DNA from 3 places in the Mizugakiibacter sp. genome. Region 2 is predicted to be linked to each of the others. Evidence: predicted binding sites of a transcription regulator. Region 2 holds the regulator's gene; each other region holds the start of a gene.
The links. The regulator sigma-54, encoded in region 2, starts transcription at its own class of promoters, with help from an activator protein. The targets are predictions, from matches to a motif close to TGGCACGNGCNTTGC.

Region 1 (2,259 bases), on a different contig from region 2:
CGCCGGTGTGGCCGGCCTGACCGCGACCGCCAGCAACTCGGTGAGCGGCGCGTTCACCGCGCTCTCGACCGGTGCCGGCCAGACCTACAGCCTGAAGATCAACGGCGTCGACATCTACGCCGCTGCGGACATCTCCGCCACGGCGCCCACCGGCGACGATGTCGCCGCGCAGATCAACCTGCACTCCAGCGAGACCGGCGTCAGCGCCACCTTCGACGGCACCAACATGAAGCTGAGCACGGCCGACGGCCGCAACATCACCGCCAAGGAAACCCTCGGCGGCGGTGCCACCGGCGGTATCGACGACGCCGTCGCCAGCGCGGCGGGCGTGACCACGCGCGGCGCGGTCACCCTGTCGGCCAGCCAGAACATCACCATGAGCGCCACCGGCGCGACGCGCCTCGGCTTCGCCTCGACCTCGATCGCGGTCGACACGCAGACGCTGTCCTCGGTGAACGTGTCGACGGTGGCCAACGCCAACGACGCCATCAACCGCGTCGACTCCGCGCTGGCCTCGGTCAGCGGCCTGCGCAGCTCGCTGGGCGCCATCCAGAACCGCTTCCAGTCGACCATCGCCAACCTGACCGCGGTCTCGCAGAACCTGTCGGCCTCGCGCTCGCGCATTCAGGACGCGGACTTCGCGGCCGAAACGGCGAACATGAGCCGCGCGCAGATCCTGCAGCAGGCCGGCGTCTCGGTGCTGGCGCAGGCCAACGCGCAGCCGCAGACGGTGCTGAAGCTGCTGGGCTGATCCCGGCGAACGCCGCGGCGACGCGGCAGGGAGGTCCGGGCGGACGCACTCCGCCCGGACCGTCGCGGCAGGCGGCCGGCACGATCGTGCCGCCGGCCGGCAAGACGATGCGGCGCGCCGCCGCCGCGACCCGCGCCGATCCGCGCTCGCGCGTGTTGGTACGCAACTTGCTCGACGCGCTGGGTCCGCCGCGCGCGACGCGCGGCCGGCACATTCGGAAGAGGGCACGGCATGGCCAGCATCAGCTCACCCGGCATCGGCTCCAACCTCGACGTCAACGGCCTGGTCACCCAGCTGATCGCCGCCGACAAGCAGCCGCTGCAGGACCAGATCGACAGCCAGCGCAGCCGCGTGCAGACGCAGCTATCGGCGGTCGGCACGCTGAAGTCGCTGCTGGCGTCGATGCAGGGCACGCTGTCGACGCTGGCCGACGGCAGCGTGTTCGGCAAGCGTCTCGCCACCTCGGCCGACACGTCGATCTATACCGCCAGCGCCGACGCCACCGCGGCGCCCGGCAGCTACGACATCGAAGTGGTCAACCTGGCCGCGGCGCAGAAGCTGCAGTCGGGCCCCTACGCCGACAGCAGCACCGCGGTCGGCACCGGCACGCTGACCCTGGCGGTCGGCGGCAGCACGCTGGCGCTGAACATCGACAGCACCAACAACACCCTCGCCGGCATCCGCGACGCGATCAACAAAGCCAGCGGCAACCCGGGCGTCAGCGCCACCATCGTCACCGGCAGCGACGGCGCGCACCTGATGCTGACCGCGACCAAGACCGGCGTCGCCAACGCCTTCACCGTCACCGCCAGCGGCGGCGACGGCGGGCTAGCCGCGCTCGGCTACGACCCGGGCAACGGCGTCAACAATCTGGCGGTGGTCACCGCGGCGAAGGACGCCAGCGTCAAGGTCGACGGCCTCGCCGTGAGCAGCGCCAGCAACACCGTGACCGGCGCGATCGACGGCGTGACGCTGAACCTGGCCAGCGCCGATGCCGGCAACACGCACACGCTCACCGTCGCCCAGGACACCGGGGCGATCACCACCGCCATCAACGCCTTCGTCGCCAGCTACAACGGCTACGTCGCCGCCGCCAAGCAGCTCACCGCATACGATTCGACGACGGGCCAGTCGGGCGCGCTGCTCGGCGATTCGACCCTGCTCGGCATCTCCAGCCAGTTGAGCCAGCGCCTCGGCGCGGTGGTCGGCGGCAGCGGCGACACCTACCGCGCGCTCGGCGACATCGGCATCAGCTTCCAGACCGACGGCACGCTGCAGGTCGACAGCAGCAAGCTGGGCGCCGCGCTGACCGCGAATCCGAGCCAGGTGGCCGCGCTGTTCTCCGGCAGCAACGGCTACGGCACCTCGCTGAACAGCCTGTTCGACGGCTACCTCGACAGCAACGGCGTGCTCGACAGCCGCACGCAGAGCCTGAACAGCCAGTCCAAGGATCTCGACGACCAGCAGACGACGCTGGACGCGCGCATGAGCGCGCAGGAGGCGATGTA
Region 2 (2,259 bases):
GGTGTCGCACATCGCCGACCAGAAGGGCGTCAGCCTGTCCGGCGGCGAGCGCCGCCGCGTCGAGATCGCGCGCGCGCTGGCGGCGCGGCCGCGCTACATGCTGCTGGACGAGCCGTTCGCCGGCGTCGATCCGATCTCGGTCGGCGAGATCCAGCGCATCGTGCGCCATCTCAAGGAACGCCGCATCGGCGTGCTGATCACCGACCACAACGTGCGCGAGACGCTCGGCATCTGCGACCGCGCCTACATCCTGAACGAGGGCGAGGTGCTGTCGCGCGGCACGCCGGCGCACATCCTCGCCGACGAGAAGGTGCGCGAGGTCTACCTGGGCCGCGAGTTCAAGCTGTAGCGGCGCGCTTCACGCTTCCGCGCGCTCCCCCTAGCCGCCTGCCCGCCCCCGGGGTAGCATCGGGCTGCGTCATCCGGCAACGCTCGCATGAAACCGGGACTCCAGCTCCGCCTACACCAGCAGCTAGCGCTGACCCCCCAACTGCAGCAGGCGATCCGGCTGCTGCAGCTCTCCCAGCTCGAACTGGAAACCGAGCTGCGCCAACTGGTCGAATCCAACCCCATCCTCGAATTCGCCGACGAAGCCGGCGACGACGCGTCCGCAGGCGCGGACGGCGCCGAGCCTTCCGCGGACGGCGGCGGCGACGAAGCGCCGGCGGCGGCGGCGGAAAGCGCGCCGGAAACCGCCGCCGACAGCTGGGATGCCGAACCCGACTTCGGCTTCGAGCCCAGCTACGCGGGCGGCGGCGCCGGGAGCGACGACGACGCGCTGGAACCGCAGGACGCCGCGCCGGTAGGCCTGCGCGAGCACCTGCAGTGGCAGCTCAACCTGACCCCGATGTCCGAGCGCGACCGCGCGATCGCCACCGCGCTGATCGACGCGCTGGACGAGGACGGCTACCTGCGCGAGGGCCTGGAGCCGGTCGCCGCCACGCTGATGCCGCTGTTCCCGGTCACGATGGAAGAGATCGAGGCGGTGCGCCATCGCGTGCAGCGCTTCGACCCGGTCGGCGTGGCCAGCCTCGACCTCAAGGACTGCCTGGCGGTGCAGCTCGAACTGCTGGAACCGGCCACCGAGGGCCGCGCGCTGGCGCAGCAGATCGTCGCCGGCGAGCTCGAACTGCTGGCGAAGCAGGACCTGGCGCGGCTGGCGCGGCGCCTGCGCGCCGACGACGGCGATGTCGCGATCGCCGCCGCGCTGATCCGCAGCCTCGACCCGCGTCCCGGCGCGGCGCTGAACCCGGCGCCGATCGAATACGTCGCGCCCGACGCCTACGCGTGGAAGGTCGACGGCCGCTGGCGCGTGTCGCTCAGCCCCGGCTCGCAGCCGAAGCTGGCGGTCAACCAGCACTACTGCTCGCTGATCGCGCGCGCGCGCCGCGAGGACGCCGCCTACCTGCGCGGCCAACTGCAGGAGGCGCGCTGGCTGCTGAAGAGCCTGAAGGCGCGCGCCGACACCCTGCTCAAGGTCGCCGAGGCGATCGTGCGCGCGCAGAGCGCATTCCTCGAATACGGCCCGGAGGCGATGAAGCCGCTGGTGCTGCGCGAGGTCGCCGAGCAGGTTGGCATGCACGAATCCACGATCTCGCGCGTGACCACGCGCAAGTACCTGCACACGCCGCGCGGCACCTTCGAGTTCAAGTATTTCTTTTCCAGCGGCGTCTCCACCGACGACGGCGGCAGCGCCTCGGCCACCGCGATCCAGGCGATGATCCGCAAGCTGGTCGCCGACGAGGACCGCCGCCAGCCGTTCTCCGACCAGGCGCTGGCCGAGGAACTGCACCGGCGCGGCATCCAGGTCGCGCGGCGCACCGTCGCCAAGTACCGCGAGGCGCTGCGCATTCCCAGCTCCGGCGAGCGCGTGCGCGCGGGCTGAACGAGGAGGAGGAACTTCGCGCACGCCGGCCGGCTCACACGAACAGCTAACGGCGCTCCGCAGGGGCGGCGCGCCGGCCACCGCCGCGGCGACGCGGCGTCACGACGAAGTAGGAGGCGGTTATGCAGATCCAGATCAGCGGCCACCAGGTTGAAGTCACTCCGGCGCTGCGCGACTACGTGCGGATGCGGATGGAGCGCCTCGAGCGCCACTTCGACAACCTCACCTCGCTGAACATCGTGCTCACCGTGGAGAAGCTGGAGCACCGCGTCGACGGCACGCTGGCCGCCGCGGGCCGCGTGCTGCACGCCGTGGCCAATGCCGCCGACATGTACGCCGCGATCGACGCGCTGGTCGACAAGCTGGTCGCACAG
Region 3 (2,259 bases), on a different contig from region 2:
TCGCAGGTCTTGCGCAGCAGGTTGAACAGGCCGGTGCGGAAGTAGCGGCTGAAGCGGTCGTTGACCATCTCCAGCGTCGGCAGGCGCCCGCGCACGATGCGGTCCTGCTGGGTGAAGTCGAACGCGCGCACCGCGCCGTCTTCGGGCGGGGCGTCGCTCTCGGTCTCGACCTCGCCGCTGCTGACGCCGTTCAGCAGCGCGTCGATCTCGTCCTGGGAAAGAATGTCGTTGGCGGCCATGGCGCGCTCCGCGGCTACTGCATCACGAAGCTGGTGAAGTACACGGCTTCGATGCCGGGCTTGCCGGTGCGCTGGCGCACGATCTTCTGCAGCTCGGCGAGCGCCTGGCCGCGCAGCTTTTCCTTGCCGTCGCGCGAGCTGAGCGTCTTGTAGTCCTGGCTGGAGAACAGCAGCACCAGCGCGTTGCGCGCGACCGGATCCTCCGCCTTCAGCGCGTCCAGCGTCGCCTTGTCGCGCGCCATCACCTCGATGCCCACCTGCAGGAAGCGCAGCGCCTCGTCGTCGCGGAAGTTGACGATGAACGGCGGATCCAGCGCGAGGTACTGCGGCTCGGCGGCGACCTTCGCCTGCGCCGCCTTGCCCTTGGCGGCCGCCGGCGCGCGCCCGAACATGAACCAGGCGCCGGTTCCGGCACCCGCCAGCAGCAGCACGCCGAGCGCGACGATCAGCAGCAGCTTGCCGCGCTTCGGCGGCGGCGCTTCCGCCTCGGCGGCGACTTCGACGGTGTCCTCGACTGCGCTCATTGCTTCCTCGCTGCGATACGCGCGGACAACGCGTCCGCACCGCCATCGAAGCAAGCGGCATGCCACGCGATTTCGCCACGGATTTGCCGCGTGGCTTCAACGTGTTGGCGACGACGCCGCGCGCCGCAGTCGGAAATTTGACGGCGCGCGCGCGGGTGCGCGACGGAAGATTTTTCGGGCGCGGAACGGGGTTTCAGCGCGATGCGCGCCGGTGCCGGTCGCGGTCGCCTGCACGCGGGCTCCTGCAGCCCGCGCCGCAGGAGCCTGTGCTTTGTGGCAGGAGCCTGCGTGCAGGCGACCTGGCACGCGCCCCACCCTACGCGCGGGCGCAGGGCGCGGGCCTCAGGCGAAGTCGTCGATCAGGCCGGTGCCGAGGTGCACGCCGCGCGCGGAAGCCGCGGCCGGCGCATCGACGCCGTCGACCGCGTCCGCGCCGCGCTGCGCGCGCGCATCGCGCGGCTGGCCGCCGGACTGCTGCGCGTCGCGCTGCGATACCGAGGCCTGGCCGAGCGCGAGGCCGTGCTGGCCGAGCAGCGCGCCGAGCTGCGTCAGCGCTTCCTGCACCGCCTGCGCCGCGCCCGGGTGCTGCACGGCGAAGGCGACGTCGACGCGCGCGTGCTCGACGCGCACGTGCACTTCGACCTCGCCGAGATCCTGCGGATGCAGGCGGATGCGCGCCTGCTGCACGTCCTGTCCGGCCAGCCAGACCACGTGCTCGCCGAGGCCGTGGTTCCACGCCGGCGTGCCGGCGGGCTGCGCCAGCACCAGCGCGTGCGGCAGCGCAGGTGCCGCCGACGCGGGCGCCGCCGTGCCGGTGTGCGCGGCGAGCGTCGAGGCGAACGCCTGCGCCGACGGCGCATCGTCGTGCCGCGGCGGTTCCGCCGCGGGCGGCGCGTCGGCGCGGGCCGCGCGCGTCGCCGCCGCCACGGATGCGGCGTCGCCCGATGCGTCCTTCGCCCGCGCCGCGGACGCCGCCGCCGGCGCGGCCGGTGTTTGTGCGGCGTCGGTAGCGGCAGCGGCGGCGGAACCGGACGCGGTCGCGCCCGCGGCGGCAAGCGCCGGCAGGGCGCGGCCGGCGGCCGGCGTGGTCTTGCCGCCCGCGGTGGGCGGCGGTGCCATCGCGGCAGGCGCCGCGCCGCCCAGCAGCATCGCCATCAGCGCGGCGGCGAGCGCGCCCTGCTGCGAATCGCTGGCCGGGTCGATCGTGGACGCCGCGGCGCCCTCCGCCGGCGGCGGCGCGGCGGCGTCATCCGGCGCGCCCGCAGGCGTGGCGCGCGCATCGCTCGCCGCCGCCAGCAGCAGGCCGAAGCCGGAACGCGCGCCGGCCGTACCGTCGTCGGCAGCGCCGGCAGGCGTACCGGCGGCGTTCGGCGCGGGCGCGACGGGAATGGCGGGCGTCAAGGCAGGCATGGCGATCTACCGATGGGTTCGAGGTGACGACAGCAGCTTCCGTGCCAAGAATGCCGGGGATGCGACACCCACCCCGGTTCGATCTC

Region 1: fliD (flagellar filament capping protein FliD) is a predicted target of sigma-54. The motif match lies at 908-922, and genes of this name have one in related genera.
Region 3: ABFC67_RS08490 (flagellar basal body-associated FliL family protein) is a predicted target of sigma-54. The motif match lies at 814-828, and genes of this name have one in related genera.

Annotation. Positions count from the first base shown of each region.
Region 1 is NZ_JBDKSX010000121.1:1,177-3,435, reverse strand. It holds gene ABFC67_RS12905 (flagellin) at 1-751, shown strand, start outside; gene fliD (flagellar filament capping protein FliD) at 983-2,259, shown strand, end outside.
Region 2 is NZ_JBDKSX010000092.1:21,134-23,392, reverse strand. It holds gene lptB (LPS export ABC transporter ATP-binding protein) at 1-349, shown strand, start outside; gene ABFC67_RS09705 (RNA polymerase factor sigma-54) at 437-1,885, shown strand; gene raiA (ribosome-associated translation inhibitor RaiA) at 2,008-2,259, shown strand, end outside.
Region 3 is NZ_JBDKSX010000080.1:6,955-9,213, forward strand. It holds gene fliM (flagellar motor switch protein FliM) at 1-239, opposite strand, end outside; gene ABFC67_RS08490 (flagellar basal body-associated FliL family protein) at 254-763, opposite strand; gene ABFC67_RS08495 (flagellar hook-length control protein FliK) at 1,106-2,173, opposite strand.